DNA from 3 places in the Pseudomonas sp. ATCC 13867 genome. Region 2 is predicted to be linked to each of the others. Evidence: riboswitches for the same ligand, from Rfam matches in the RefSeq annotation. Region 2 holds a riboswitch; each other region holds the start of a gene.

Region 1 (4,826 bases), 2.3 Mb from region 2:
GCCTGGTTCTCGTAACGGGATATTTCTGGACTTTGTTAGCAAGCTAACTAAAATTCGCCCGGTCGGTTTCCTGCCGGTGGTCTTGCCATGCCTGCTCTGCCTCCTTCGTTGTCTGCATTCGCCCAGGCCATCTTACGCCCCCGGGTGGTCGATCTGCAGTTCGCCATCAAGGCGGTGCTGGCGGGCGGGATCGCTCTCTACCTGGCGTTCGTCTTCCAGTTGCAGCAGCCGCAATGGGCGCTGGTCACGGTGTTCGTGGTCAGCCAGCCGTTGAGCGGCATGGTGCTGGCCAAGAGCGTGTTCCGCCTGCTTGGCACGCTGACGGGGGCGGCCATGTCGGTGGCCCTGGTCGCCTGGCTGGGGCAGGCGCCCTTGCCGTTCCTGCTGGCGATGGCGCTATGGCTGGCGTTCTGCACCGCCGGGGCGTCGATGCTGCGCAATTTCTCGTCCTACGGCTTCGTGCTGGCCGGCTATACCGCCGCGATCGTTGCCCTGCCAGCCTCGGCCGCGCCGCTGATGGTCTTCGACCAGGCCGTGGCCCGCTGTTCGGAGATCGGCCTGGGCATTGCCTGTGCTTCCCTGGTCAGCGTGCTGCTGTGGCCGCGCAGCACGGAGCAGCAGTTGCTCGAGCAGGCGCGCAAGGTCTGGTCGTCGACGCTGAAGGCGGCGTCCGCGGAAATGCTGGGCACCGATGAACACGCGGCGCTGATCGCTACCCTGGGCAGCATTCTGGAGCTGGATGGGCGGCAGGAGCAGGCGTGGTTCGAAGGTCCGACGGGGCGTCGGCGAGTGCCTGCGTTGCGTGGGCTCAATGCCGCCCTGCTCGGCCTGCTGCGCGCCGCGCGCCGGGTTGCGCGGGAGGGACGGTTGCTCGACGCCGCCGTCGAGCTGGCCGTGCGCCCCTGGCGCGAGCAGGTGCGCAAGTGCCTGGAGAATGCGCAACAGCCCGACTTCACCGCCTGCCGGGAGCATCTGCTCGGTGCGCTGGAGAACGTCGTAGGTGCACAGGAGCGCGATTACCTGGAATCTCTGCTGGCGGTGCTGGATCGGGGCCGGCAATCCCGGCGCAGCCTGGAAGTACTGCTTTACGGTGAAGCGACACGCGAGGCGCCGGCGCTGATCGTCTGGCACCGGGACGTCGAGCGCGGGCTGCTGTTCGGCCTGCGCAGCGCCCTGGCATTTCTCTGCGTGGCGGGGTTCTGGGTGGTCAGTGCCTGGCCCAGCGGCCTGGGCGCGGTTTCCATCACCGGTGTGGTGCTGAGCCTGTTCGCCAGCCGTGACGAGCCAGCCGGCGCGGGCCTGAACTTCCTGCGCGGCATCCTCCTCTCGATTCCCGTGGCGGCGGTTGCCGTGCTGGTGATCCTGCCGCGATGCGAAGGATTCACGGCGCTCTACAGCGTACTCGGCATACCGCTGTTCATCGCGGCGCTGTGCACGACGCGGCCGGCCATCGCCGCAATGGCATCGGCCTTCTGCATCTTCTTCGTGAAGAACGTGGGGCCGAGCAACCAGATGGTCTACGACCTCGACCACTTCCTCAATTCGGCGTTGGCGACGGTGCTGGGCGTGGGGTTCGCGGTGCTGGTGTTCAACCTGGTGGAGCTGCGGCCGGGGCGCCGCCACTACCGGCGAGTGCTCGGCGCACTGCTGGCCGACCTGGCACGGCTGACTCGTGGCCCGCTGCCCAGGCTGGAGGCCTGGTTCGACGGGCGCAGCGCCGACCGCCTGCTGCGCCTGGTGCAATACCAGGACGGCCTGCCGCGGGAACGCCGCGCCCAATGGCGGGGAGGGCTGTTCGGCCTGGCGTTGGCGGACGAACTGCTGTTCCTGCGCGACAGCCTGGGCACGGCGCGGGGGCCGCTGCGGCGCGCGCGGGACTCTTATCTGGCGCGGTTGCGGCAGTTGCTGCTCGACGGCGGGCCGCGTAACGACCGGGAGCATGCGCTGGATGGAGTCGAGGAGGCGCTGTCGGCTGCGTTGCAGGGCAATCGCTGGCTGGAGGAAGGCCAGCGCCGCCGGGCACGGGCCGCCGTCGGCCAATTGCGCTCGATCTGGTTGCGCTGGTGCCGGGAGGCTGCGGCCGACGCACCGGTGCGCTTCGTCACCCTGGGAGCGACAGGCCGCCGCAATTGACCGTGGCTGGCGACAGCCACTAAGCTGCGCGCCTGCTTCAGGTGCCCCCGGTGCAAGTCGGGGGTGAAACAGGGAAGCCGGTGAAGTCCGACCTCGCGGTCCGACCAGTCCGGCGCTGCCCCCGCAACGGTAAGCGAGCATCGAACCGCATTCCGCCACTGTGCCATCGGCATGGGAAGGCGCGGTTTCAGGAGCCTGTCACGGCCCACTCGCAAGCCCGGAGACCGGCCTGCTGCATGTCATGGCATCGCGGTGGGCGCTGTCGAGCGTTCCGGCGGATCGACCGCCGGGGCGCTACCGTCCTCCGCCTGCCTTTTTCGGTCAGAGCCGCGCGGGTGAGAGCGGCGGAGTGAGTTCACGTGAAGCATTTCCTCTATTGGCCGACAGCCCTGGCGCTGGGCGGCTTCTCCTGCATCGGCCTGGCGGCGGACGAAGCGCCGCTGGTGCTCGACGATCAACTGGTGACCGCCACGCGCACCGAGCGCCGCGCCGAGCAGACGCTCGCTTCGGTCAGCGTGCTGGACCGCGCCGACATCGAGCGCAGCCAGGCGCAATCGGTGCCCGACCTGCTGCGGCGGCTGCCGGGGATTTCCCTGGCCAGCAACGGCGGCCCCGGCAAGGCCACCAGCCTCTACCTGCGCGGCAGCGAATCCGACCATGTGCTGGTGCTGATCGACGGCATCAAGGCCGGCTCGGTTTCGTCCGGCGGTGCGTCCTTGCAGGACTTGCCGGTGGCGCTGATCGAGCGCATCGAAGTGGTGCGCGGGCCGCGTTCCAGTCTGTACGGTTCCGAGGCCATCGGCGGGGTGATCCAGATCTTCACCCGACAGGCACTGGAGCCGGGCTTCAAGCCCTGGGTCTACGCCGGGGCGGGTAGCCAGAGCACCTACGAAGGCAGCGCCGGAGCCTCGGCCGGCAACGGTCGCGGCTGGTTCGCCCTCGGCGTATCGAGCCTGGATACCGCTGGCATCGACGCCAAGGCCAACGGTGCCAGCGGCCATGAGCCGGACCGCGACGGCTACCGCAACCTGTCCGGTTCGCTGCGTGCCGGCTACCGTTTCGACAACGGCCTGGAGCTGGACGGCAGCCTGCTGCAAACCGATTCGCACAACGACTTCGACACGGTGAACAGCCGCCGCACCCAGGGCTTCGATGCCTACAACGATGGCGTGCAGCGGGTGATCGGCGGCCGCGCGCGCTTCGCGCCGCTGGAGCCCTGGCGGGTGAGCCTGTCCGCCGGGCGCAGCGAGGACAAGTCCGATGCCTACCAGGACGGTGCCTTCTACTCGCGCTTCGACAGCCGTCGCGACACCGCGTCCTGGCAGAACGACCTGGACCTCGCGCCCGGCCACACCCTGACCCTGGGCTACGACTGGCAGCAGGATGAACTAAGCAGTTCCACCGACTATGCGTTGACCTCCCGCGACAACCGCGGCACCTTCGCCCAGTACCTGGGCAGCGCGGGGCGGCATGACTGGCAACTGAGCCTGCGCCACGACGACAACCAGCAGTTCGGCAGCCGCAACACCGGCAACCTCGCCTGGGGCTACGCGCTGACCGACGCCGTACGGGCCTTCGCCAGCTACGGTACGGCGTTCAAGGCGCCGACCTTCAACGAACTCTATTACCCTGGCTACGGCAACCCCGACCTGGATGCGGAAACCTCGCGCAGCGTCGAACTCGGCGTGGACGGTCGCCACGGCTGGGGCCACTGGGCGGTGAACCTGTACCGCACGGCGATCGACGACCTGATCGCCTACGACTCGGCATTGCGTGCGCCGGACAATATCGACCAGGCGCGCATCCGCGGTGTCGAACTGCAGCTGGGCAGCCAGTGGCGGGACTGGGTGTGGAACGCCAACGCCAGCCTGCTCGACCCGGAAAGCCGCGCCAGCGGCAACCGTGGCAACGACCTGCCGCGCCGCGCCCGGCAGTTGTTCAACCTGGACCTCGACCGGCGCCTCGACGCGCTGAGCCTGGGCGCCAGCCTGCACGCCGAAGGCCGCCGCTACGATGACCTGGCCAACCGCAATCGCCTGGGCGGCTTCGCTACCCTGGACCTGCGCGGCGAGTATCGACTGAACCCGGAGTGGCGTCTGCAGGCGCGCCTGAGCAACCTGTTCGACGCCGATTACCAGACCACCCTGGGCTATGAGCAGCCCGGCCGCGCCGTACTCTTCGGCGTGCGCTACCAGGCCCTTTGAGAGGAGAGAGACCGATGAGCGAATCCCCGGAAAAGGACGAACGCCACCGTTCGCGCATGCAGCGCAAGAAAACCGTGGTCGACGAGAAGATCGCCCAGGCCCAGGGCGAGCGTGGTGTGTTCCTGGTCCACAGCGGCAACGGCAAGGGCAAGAGCAGCTCGGCCTTCGGCATGGTCGCCCGCGCCTTGGGCCACGGCATGAAGGTGGGCGTGGTGCAGTTCATCAAGGGCGCCGCCACCACCGGCGAGGAGGCCTTCTTCCGGCGTTTCCCCGAAGAGGTCAGCTACCACGTGATGGGCGAGGGCTTCACCTGGGAGACCCAGGACCGCCAGCGCGACATCGCCAAGGCCCGCGAGGCCTGGGACGTCGCCCGCCAGTTGCTGGGCGATCCGCAGGTCGGCCTGGTGGTGCTGGACGAGGTGAACATCGCCCTCAAGCACGGTTACCTGGCGCTGGACAGCGTGCTCGCCGACATCGCCGCCCGTCCAC
Region 2 (4,826 bases):
GCCGCGCGAGCTCGGCGACGAAGTCCATGCCGGGCAGGTGCGGCAGGTAGCAGACCACGTCGCTCTGGCTGCGCTCGCTGCGCCAGGCCAGGCCCTTGAAACTGATCGGCCGGGTGATGATGCGACCGTCCAGTTCCGGCAGCGCGATGTGCATGGCCAGGTCGCGCGGACCGAGGCCCTGCGGGTTGGCGCGCCAGAGGTCGAGGTTGTCCAGCGAGCAGATGGCTTGCAGCACCGGCACGTCGCGGCGGAAGGGACGGTCCTGCGGCGCTTCCGGGTTCGACTGGGCGAAGCCGGTGGTGTTGATGATCAGCTCGGCGTCGGCGCTATCGAGCAGGTTTTCCACGGCATCGAGGCAAGCGGCTTCCTTGAGGCTGGCGACGGCGATGGGCAACGGGTTGATGCTCTGGGCCTGCAGGCGTTCGCAGAAGGTGTCGATGAAACCGGTGTTCGCCGCTTGCAGGTGGGTGCGATAGAACAGCAGCGTGGCGACCGGGTACTCAGGGTTCCAGTCGACCTGCCAGCGGGTGAGGTCGCAGCTGCCGACTTGCGGGTGATAGACCGCCACTCGGGGCAGCGTCCGTGGTTCGCTCCAGGCGTAGTCGCGTTGCAGGTGGCGGCTGGCCAGGCAGGCGAAGAACTGCCGGGCGTTGTCCATGCCGCCCTGGCGCAGGTACTGCCAGAGGCGTTCGGCATCCTCAGGTGGGACGTTGCACAGGGCGCCGAGTTCGGGGTCGGGCTTGTCGTCGCCGGGCACGGCGATCAGCGTGGCGCCGCGCTCGGCCAGCGCCGCCAGTTGCTCCATGCCGTAGCGCCAGTAGCCGACGCCGCCGTGCACCGAGATCAGGATGGCCCTGGCGTGCTGCAGTACCTCGTCGACGTAGAGGTCCACCGAGGCGTGGTTCTGCAACTGCATGGGGTTGGCCAGGCGCAGGCTCGGGTAGCCCTCCGGCAGCTCGCGGGCGGCCTCGGCGAGCAGCGCCAGGTGCGAATCGCCGCTGCAGAGGATCACCAGCTCGGCGGGCGTCTGGGCCAGGTGGGCGATGCCGTCGTCGGGGACGAAACCGCCGGGTTGGGTGCGCAGCAGATGCATGAGGCTTGCTCGGTGTAGGGCTTCATGTAGGAGCGAGGGGGCGCCTAGCTCTTGCTCGCGAACCAGACCCCGCTGCGAGGCCGTTCGCGAGCAAGCTCGCTCCTACGAAAAGCAGTGTTACGCCAGGGCGGTACGCAGCTCGTTGCTGATGGCGGCCTGGTCCAGTTCCTGGCCGATCACGACCAGGCGGGTGCTGCGGGTTTCGTCGCTGCGCCAGGCGCGGTCGAAGTGCTTGTCGAAGCGTTTGCCGACGCCCTGCACCAGCAGGCGCATGGGTTTGCCGGGGATGGCGACGAAGCCCTTGATGCGCAGCACGGCGTGGCGCTCGACCAGCGCGTTCAGCACATCGAGCAGGGCGCGCTCTTCCACTTCCGGCAGGTCGACGTGGAAGGAGTCGAACTCGTCGTGGTGGTGATCTTCATGGCCTTCGTGCTCTTCATTGGAGTGGACGTGATGAGTCGGGCGGCTGTCGATGTGCAGCTCGGCTTCGGCGTTCAGCCCCAGCAGCACCGAGAGCGGCAGCTGGCCGGAGTTGGCTTCGACGATCTTCACCGCCGGCGGCAACTCCTCGGCGACTTCGGCACGCACGCGGGCCAGCGCCTCGGCGTCGAGCAGGTCGGCCTTGTTCAGTACCACCAGGTCGGCGCTGGCCAGCTGGTCTTCGAAGAGTTCGTGCAGCGGCGATTCGTGGTCCAGGTTCGGGTCCTGCTTGCGCTGCTCGTCCACCTGCTCGGGGTGGGCGGCGAAGGTGCCGGCGGCCACTGCCGGGCTGTCGACCACGGTGATCACCGCGTCCACGGTGCAGGCGTTGCGGATTTCCGGCCACTGGAAGGCCTGCACCAGCGGCTTGGGCAGGGCCAGGCCCGAGGTCTCGATGAGGATCTGGTCGAGGTCGCCACGGCGCGCCACCAGTTCGCGCATCACCGGGAAGAACTCTTCCTGCACGGTGCAGCACAGGCAGCCGTTGGCCAGCTCGAAGACGCGGCCGACCGCCTCTTCTTCGCTGCAACCGATGGAGCACTGCTTGAGGATTTCGCCGTCGATGCCCAGCTCGCCGAATTCGTTGACGATCACCGCGATGCGGCGGCCCTCGGCATTGTCGAGCATGTGGCGCAGGAGGGTGGTTTTGCCGGCACCGAGGAAGCCGGTGACGATGGTGACGGGGAGTTTGGCCAGGGTTTTCATGCGCGCCTCGCAAGTGGACATTGGAGGGCGGATGAAGGGCGCGCGCGCGGGTTCGCCGCGCAACGAAGGTCGCCACCGGATCACCCCGCCCGGTTGTCTGTTGATAACGAACCGGTTCCGGATCTCGCGAGCTAGAGCCAGGCAAGGCGGAGGATCGTCGGGGACGCGGAGTTGACTGTAGTCAATGAGCAGTCCACGACGATCCGCCAACGCAGCATGGCCGACGCGCAGCAGATCGAAAACCAGTCACGAGGCAGGTCTCCTGGCTCACAGCCCTTGATCGTCCTTTCGCCTTCCCGCCGTAGTCGGCAGTGGCGTGTGAAAGAACAGGCTGTTCACAGTTGCGGGGGCAGCCGTGGCGCATCCGAAGATTTCCACGTTCCCTCTTAGCTCCGGCCAGTGCCGGAGAACCTCGAAGGGAGGAAGGCTACGCAGCGTGGCCGGGGCGGTCAATCGCCGGGGATCGGGCGACGCGCAGTTGACGCTGCGGGACTGCCGTGGTCAGCTAGCGCGGTTTCAGGTGTCTCGCGCCGACGCGCGCGAGGTGAAACGGGAAGCCGGTGCGTCCGCAAGGACCAGTCCGGCGCTGCCCCCGCAACGGTAAGCGCATCGAGGGTCGTCAGTAGCCACTGTGCCAAGGCATGGGAAGGCTGGCCCATCCGGCGAGAGTCTCTCGCTGGCGTCGCAAGCCCGGAGACCGGCCTGGAATCCTCACATTTTGGCAAACCCGCGGTGGGCGGGCGCAGGCCGTGGCGCGACCGATCCGGCGCGTTCGAATGCGTTCAACCTCTGCGTTCTCACTCTTTTCAGAGGGAACGTTCATGTCCAGCAGCATCCTGACGCAACAGGCGTCGAGTACTTCCATCCCCCTTTCCAAGCGCATCAGCCTGGCCGTTGGCGCCAGCCTGCTCGGTGCGCTGCTGGTGTATTTCGCCGGTTTCTCTCATCTGGAAGCAGTGCACAACGCTGCCCACGATACCCGCCATAGTGCGGGCTTCCCCTGCCACTGACGCACGCTGCCTGCGCGTAAGCGCAGCGTATTCGAGGCACTCGCGATCGCTGGTTCGCCGCGCTCGAGGTCTCGTTTCGTCCGGAGAACTGCAATGATCAAACGTATCGCCCAGACCGCCGGATTCGCCGGTCTGATCGCCGCGCTGGTGCTGACCGTGGTCCAGCTGCTGTGGGTATCCCCGCTGATCCTCAAGGCGGAAACCTATGAGAAATCCGAGCCGGCCGCCGCACTGGTCGAAGAACATGCCCATGAGCACGCCGACGGCGCAGTTGCGGGTCATCACCATGACGAGGAAGCCTGGGAGCCGGAAGATGGCTGGCAGCGCATCCTCTCCACCACCGGCGGCAATCTGGTGGTCGCGGTGGGTTTCGCGCTGATGCTCGCGGGCCTGTTCACCCTGCGTGAGCCGGGCAAGACCTCCGAAGGCCTGCTCTGGGGCCTGGCCGGTTTTGCCGTGTTCAACCTGGCGCCGTCCCTCGGCCTGCCGCCGGAAGTCCCCGGCACCGCCGCCGCGGATCTGAGCCTGCGGCAGACCTGGTGGATCGGCACTGCCGCCGCCACCGCCGCCGGTCTCGCGCTGCTGGTGTTCGGCCGCCACTGGGCGCTGCGCATCGTCGGCCTTGCGTTGCTGGTGGTGCCGCACGTGATCGGCGCGCCGCAGCCGGAAGTGCATTCCAGCCTCGCGCCGGAAAGCCTGGCTCACGAGTTCATCGTCGCCTCGCTGGTCACCAACGCGGTGTTCTGGGCGGCCCTGGGTCTGGTGGCCGCCTGGTTGTTCCGCCGTTTCGCCCCCTCGGCCTGATTCGCCGCTATGCTCGACCCCGCAGCCGGCCCAGCCGCCTGCGGGGTTTTCATTTACAGGTGTCACTTCCAGGAGAATGCCGATGACGCTGGTTGCCGGCCTCGGTTGCCGCCGGGGCTGCCCGCTCGATGAACTGCATGCCTTGCTACGGGATACGCTGGCCGAGGCCGGGCTCGACGAGTCCCATCTCACCGCCCTGGCCAGCGCCACGCTGAAAGCCGACGAAGAGGGGCTGACCGCCCTGGCTGCTGCCCTCGACTTGCCGCTGGCGCTGTTCACACCGCAACAATTGGCGGCCTGCGAGAGGAACCTGGGCGAGCCTTCTGAAACTGTGCGCGCGGCCACCGGCAGCGCGAGCGTGGCCGAAGCGGCGGCATTGCTGCAGGCCGAGGCGCAAGGTGGTGCGCCGGCACGCCTGCTGGTGGGCAAGCGCCGCAGCGAGCAAGCCACCTGCGCGCTGGCTTTCATCCCCGTCGAATCCGAGCGGGAGCAGCCATGACGGTCTATTTCATCGGTGCCGGTCCTGGCGATCCCGAGCTCATCACGGTCAAGGGCCAGCGGCTGATCCGCACCTGCCCGGTGATCCTTTACGCAGGTTCCCTGGTGCCGCCGGCCGTGCTGGAAGGGCACAGCGCCGAGCGCGTGGTGAATACCGCCGAACTGAACCTGGAGGAGATCGTCGAGCTGCTGACGCAGGCCCACGCGGAGGGCAAGGACGTCGCGCGGGTGCACTC
Region 3 (4,826 bases), 120 kb from region 2:
CGCAGGAGCATCGCGGATGAATCCACTCCTACGGAGGCTCTGTTCGATACCGGTGCGCCTCACCCCAGCCCTCTCCCAAGGGGAGAGGGCGCCGAATCTTGAGCCTGCCAGGACAGTCCCTCTCCCTCCGGAGCGGGTGCGTAGCCAGGGGCAGGGTGAGGGGCCGTCAGGCCGCTTCCCTTACAGCTCCGGCGTCCAGGTCACCGCCAGCAGCGCGGTGCGCCCCGGTTCGCGGTAGGGGCGGGCTTCGCCCATGAAGTCCATTGGACTGGTCGGGCGCAGGTAGTCGCCCAGGGTGTAGTCGCGGTCCAGGGCGTTATCCAGCTTCAGGTCGAAGCGAATCTCGTCGCTGGCCAGCCAGCTGGTGCGCAGGTCGAGCACGCCGTAGCCGGACAGCTCGCGGGTGTTGGCCGCGTCGTCGTAGCGCTGGCTGACCGCACGCCAGGTGCCGCCGAGGCCGATGGCGCCGAACTGGCGATCGAGGTCCAGGCTCAGGGTGCGGCGCGCGCGATACGGCAGGGTGTGGCCGGTGTCGCGGTCGCGCGGGTCGATCAGGCTCAGGCCGAGCGCGGCCTGCCAGCCCAGCACGTCGCGGGCGATGCTGGCTTCGAAGCCATTGATGCGCGCCTTGTTGATATTCTCCGGCTGATTGCTGGTGCTGTCCCAGGCGATCATGTCGTCGATCTCGGTGCGGTACAGCGAGGCTTCCAAGTGCGTGCCTTCGATGCCCCCACGCCATTGCAGCTCGTAGGTCTTCGAGGTCTCGGCCTTGAGGTCCGGGTTGCTCGCGCCGGGGTAGTAGAGGTCGCTGAAGGTCGGCGCGCGGAAGCCTTCGCCGTAACTGGCGATCCAGGTCTGGCTGTCGCCCACCGGTAGGCTGAAGGCGGCGTTCCAGCTGTTCTGGCTGCCGTAGGCCTGGTTGTTGTCGTGGCGGATACCCAGCTCGGTGCCGAAGCTGTCGCCCTTGAAGCTGTGCTGGGCGAAGAAGGCGCGGTTGCTGCGCTGGTCGTCGGCGAAGGCAGTGGTGCCGTCGACCTTGTCTTCGTACCAGTCGGTGCCCAGCGCCAGCTGGTTGGCGTCGTCCAGTTGCAGGCGGTTGATCCAGCTCGCCGAGTGGCGGGTGGTTTCCAGCGTGCCGTTGTTCCAGCTGTCGGCGGCGCCCACGGCCTTGTTGCGGTCGAAGCTGCGGCCCAGTTCCAGGCGGCTGTTCCACATCTTCGAGATCTGGCCGTCGAGGTAGGCGCTGTAGCTGCTGACGCGGAATTTGTCCTGCGGGCGGCCGGGCTCGAAGTTGTAGGCGTCGTCGTATTCGTTCTTGCCGCGCTGGTCGTTGAGGTTCAGGCCGGCCTTCCAGTCTTCGCTGAAGTGGTGGTCCAGGTTCAGGTGCACGGCCTTGTTGCGCTGGGCGTCGTGATCGTTGTCGGCGCCGACGTTGTCGCTGGTGCGATCCCAGCCCTGGCTCTCGTCGAGGCTGCCGCCGAGGTTGTAGCGGGTCTGCTCGTCGCCGCCGGACAGGCTCAGGCTGCGTTCGAAGGTGCCGTGGCTGCCGGCAGCCAGGCGCACTTCGGGGTGCAGGCCGGCTTCGCCGCGACGGGTGAAGATCTGGATGACCCCGCCGATGGCGTCGGCGCCGTACAGCGCGGAACGCGGGCCGCGGGTCACTTCGACGCGCTCGATGCTGTCGATGCTCAGGTAGTCCAGGCGGGCGATGCCGCTGCTGGCCGAAGCGACGCGCTGGCCGTCGACCAGTACCAGGGTCTGCGCAGTGCTGGTGCCGCGCACGGAGTACGAGACCACGCCGCCCGAGCTGCCCATCTGCACGCCGGGCACGCGGGCGAGCAGGGCGGGAACGCTGCGCACTTGTAGCCGCTCGATGTCGGCACGGGTGAATACGCTGTTGGCCGAAGTGGCTTCGGCGCGCGGCTGGGCCTGGCGTGCGGAGGTGATCACCTGGTCGGAGAGCGAGTAGATATCGCTGGCAGCGAAGGCCATGCCGGGCAGCAGGCTGGTGGCCAGGGCGAGTCGGGTCAGTTTCATGGAGCGTCCTCAAAAGCGGTCGGATGACTTTCGAGGAGGGCGTGGCAAGGGCGGACAGGGGCACCGCACTTGACGGTGATGCCCTCCGCAACACCTGTCGGATCGCGTCGAGGGCGGTCTCCGGGCTGCCGACGTCACATCGCCGCCTTCCCGCATTCAGCAGTGGCGGATGGCGATGCTGCGCTCCTTAAGGGGCGCGTCGGTTACCGTTGCGGGGGCAGCGCAGGTCTTTCACCTGCTTCCCGTTACCTCGAACGAAAACGGGCGCACCTTAGTCGGTGCGCCCGTCACTGGCAATACTCCAGGGGAGGGATGCGCCGATCGGCCTCAGCGCTTGCCGAGGGCCTCCAGGCGCGCCTTCACCGAGGCTTCGATGCCGGCGGCGTCTAGCCCGCACTCCGCGAGCATCTGCGCGGGCTTGGCGTGCTCGACGTAGTAGTCCGGCAGACCCAGGTGCAGGATCGGCTGCTGCAGGTTCTCGTGGGCGAGGAATTCGCTGACGGCGGCGCCGGCGCCGCCCATCACCGAGTTCTCCTCGACGGTCACCAGCAGCTCGTGGCTGGCGGCCAGCTGGCGCACCAGTTCCTCGTCCAGCGGCTTGACGAAGCGCATGTCGGCGACCGTGGCATCGAACTGCTCCGCCACTTTCAGCGCTTCGGCCAGTTGCACGCCGAACACCAGGAAGGCGACCTTGCCGGCCTTGCCTTCACGGCGAACCACGCCCTTGCCGATCTCGACCGGTGCCAGCGCCGCCTCGATGGGAGCGTTGGGGCCGGTGCCGCGCGGGTAGCGCACCGCCGCCGGGCCTTCGAAGTGATGGCCGGTGGTGAGCAGCTTGCGCAGTTCGTTCTCGTCGCTGGGGGTCATCACCAGCATGCCGGGGATGCAGCGCAGGTAGGAGAGGTCGAAGCTGCCGGCGTGGGTCGGGCCGTCTTCGCCCACCAGACCGGCGCGGTCGATGGCGAACAGCACGTCGAGGTTCTGCACCGCGACGTCGTGGATCAGCTGGTCGTAGCCGCGCTGCAGGAAGGTGGAGTAGATCGCCACCACGGGCTTTGCGCCGTCGCAGGCCATGCCGGCCGCGAGGGTCACGGCGTGCTGCTCGGCGATGGCGACATCGAAGTAGCGGTCCGGGAATTTGTCGGCGAAGGCGACCAGGTCCGAGCCTTCCTTCATCGCCGGGGTGATGCCGACCAGGCGCGGGTCCTGGGCGGCCATGTCGCACAGCCACTGGCCGAACACGCTGGAGTACTTCGGCCCGCCGGCCTTCTTCGGCACGGCATGGGCGGGAGCGCCTTCGGGTTCGAGCTTGGTGATGGCGTGGTAGCCGATCGGGTCGATCTCGGCCGGGCCGAAGCCCTTGCCCTTCTTGGTCACCACGTGGAGGAACTGCGGGCCCTTGAGGTCACGCATGTTGCGCAGGGTGGCGATCAGGGTCGGCAGGTCGTGGCCGTCGATGGGGCCGATGTAGTTCCAGCCCAGCTCCTCGAAGAGCGTGCCGGGGACCAGCATGCCCTTGGCGTATTCCTCGGTGCGGCGGGCGATCTCCCAGGCGCCGGGCAGGCGCGAGAGCACCTTCTTGCTGCCTTCGCGCATGCTGCTGTAGGTGCGGCTGGAGAGAATCTTGGCCAGGTAGTTGGACAGGCCGCCGACATTGTTGGAGATCGACATGTCGTTGTCGTTGAGGATCACCAGCATGTCGGCCTTGACCTCCGACGCGTGGTTGAGTGCCTCGAAGGCCATGCCGGCGGTCAGTGCGCCGTCGCCGATCACCGCCACCGACTTGCGGCCCGAGCCCTGCATGCGGGCGGCGATGGCCATCCCCAGCGCGGCGCTGATGGAGGTGCTGGAGTGACCGACGCCAAAGGTGTCGTACTCGCTCTCCGAGCGGCGCGGGAAGGCGGCCAGGCCGTCCTTCTGGCGCAGGCTGCCCATGCGCTCGCGGCGACCGGTGAGGATCTTGTGCGGGTAGGCCTGGTGGCCGACGTCCCACACCAGACGGTCGTCCGGGGTGTCGAAGACGTAGTGCAGGGCGACCGTCAGTTCGATGACGCCCAGGCCTGCGCCGAAGTGCCCGCCAGTCTGGCCGACGCTGTACAGCAGGTACTGGCGCAGTTCGTCAGCGAGGGTCAGCAGCTCCGCTTCGCCCAGGCGACGCAGCTCGACCGGCGTGCTGGCGCGGTCGAGCAGGGGCGTGGCAGGGCGCGCGCGGGGAATCTCGTGAAACGTCGTGGGCATCAGGCTGATCGTTATGAGAAGGCAAAGATGCGGAAGTTTACCCGAAGCTCCGGATTGGCCCAAGCAACGTGGGGCCAATCCTTCGGACGACCGGATGGTCGGATCGTGGCTACCCCGCTGTGCCGAAATCGTCGTCACGGTCGCCGATTGCGCGCAAGCGGGATGGGGCCTGAGCGGCCACTGTAGACTCAGCCCCGGCCCGGTGGCGGATTGCCGCAGCGGGCGGAAACGATTGGCAGGGATCGAGGAGGACGGCGTGATCCGATTGAGTCTGGATGAACTGCGTGAACTGGCGGTGGCGATCCTGCGCCACAACGGCTTCAGCGAACCCCACGTACAGGCGGTGACCGATACCGTGCTGGCCGGCGAACGCGATGGCTGCACGTCCCACGGGGTCTGGCGACTGCTGGGCTGCATCCACACGGTGCGCGCCGGCAAGGTGGTGCCTGATGCCGTGCCGGAGTTGTCCGAGCCTGCGCCCGCGCTGGTGCGCGTGGATGCCAAGGGCGGATTTTCCCAGTGCGCCTTCGACCTGGGCCTGCCGAAGCTGG

Evidence for each region. Region 2 has a riboswitch for cobalamin ahead of cobW (cobalamin biosynthesis protein CobW). Riboswitches for the same ligand answer to the same signal wherever they lie in the genome.
Region 1: it holds a riboswitch for cobalamin, as region 2 does, so the genes downstream of both, btuB (TonB-dependent vitamin B12 receptor) here and cobW (cobalamin biosynthesis protein CobW) in region 2, are expected to answer to the same signal.
Region 3: it holds a riboswitch for cobalamin, as region 2 does, so the genes downstream of both, H681_RS03715 (TonB-dependent receptor domain-containing protein) here and cobW (cobalamin biosynthesis protein CobW) in region 2, are expected to answer to the same signal.

Annotation. Positions count from the first base shown of each region.
Region 1 is NC_020829.1:4,049,025-4,053,850, reverse strand. Features, by position in the region: gene H681_RS18095 (FUSC family protein) at 88-2,133, shown strand; cobalamin riboswitch at 2,156-2,380, shown strand; gene btuB (TonB-dependent vitamin B12 receptor) at 2,493-4,337, shown strand; gene cobO (cob(I)yrinic acid a,c-diamide adenosyltransferase) at 4,352-4,826, shown strand, end outside.
Region 2 is NC_020829.1:669,387-674,212, forward strand. Features, by position in the region: gene cobN (cobaltochelatase subunit CobN) at 1-1,093, opposite strand, end outside; gene cobW (cobalamin biosynthesis protein CobW) at 1,211-2,278, opposite strand; cobalamin riboswitch at 2,514-2,708, opposite strand; cobalamin riboswitch at 2,780-2,998, shown strand; gene H681_RS03100 (CbtB domain-containing protein) at 3,100-3,288, shown strand; gene H681_RS03105 (CbtA family protein) at 3,382-4,092, shown strand; gene H681_RS03110 (cobalamin biosynthesis protein) at 4,175-4,591, shown strand; gene cobM (precorrin-4 C(11)-methyltransferase) at 4,588-4,826, shown strand, end outside.
Region 3 is NC_020829.1:792,369-797,194, forward strand. Features, by position in the region: gene H681_RS03715 (TonB-dependent receptor domain-containing protein) at 181-2,037, opposite strand; cobalamin riboswitch at 2,132-2,336, opposite strand; gene dxs (1-deoxy-D-xylulose-5-phosphate synthase) at 2,365-4,275, opposite strand; gene H681_RS03725 (Ldh family oxidoreductase) at 4,532-4,826, shown strand, end outside.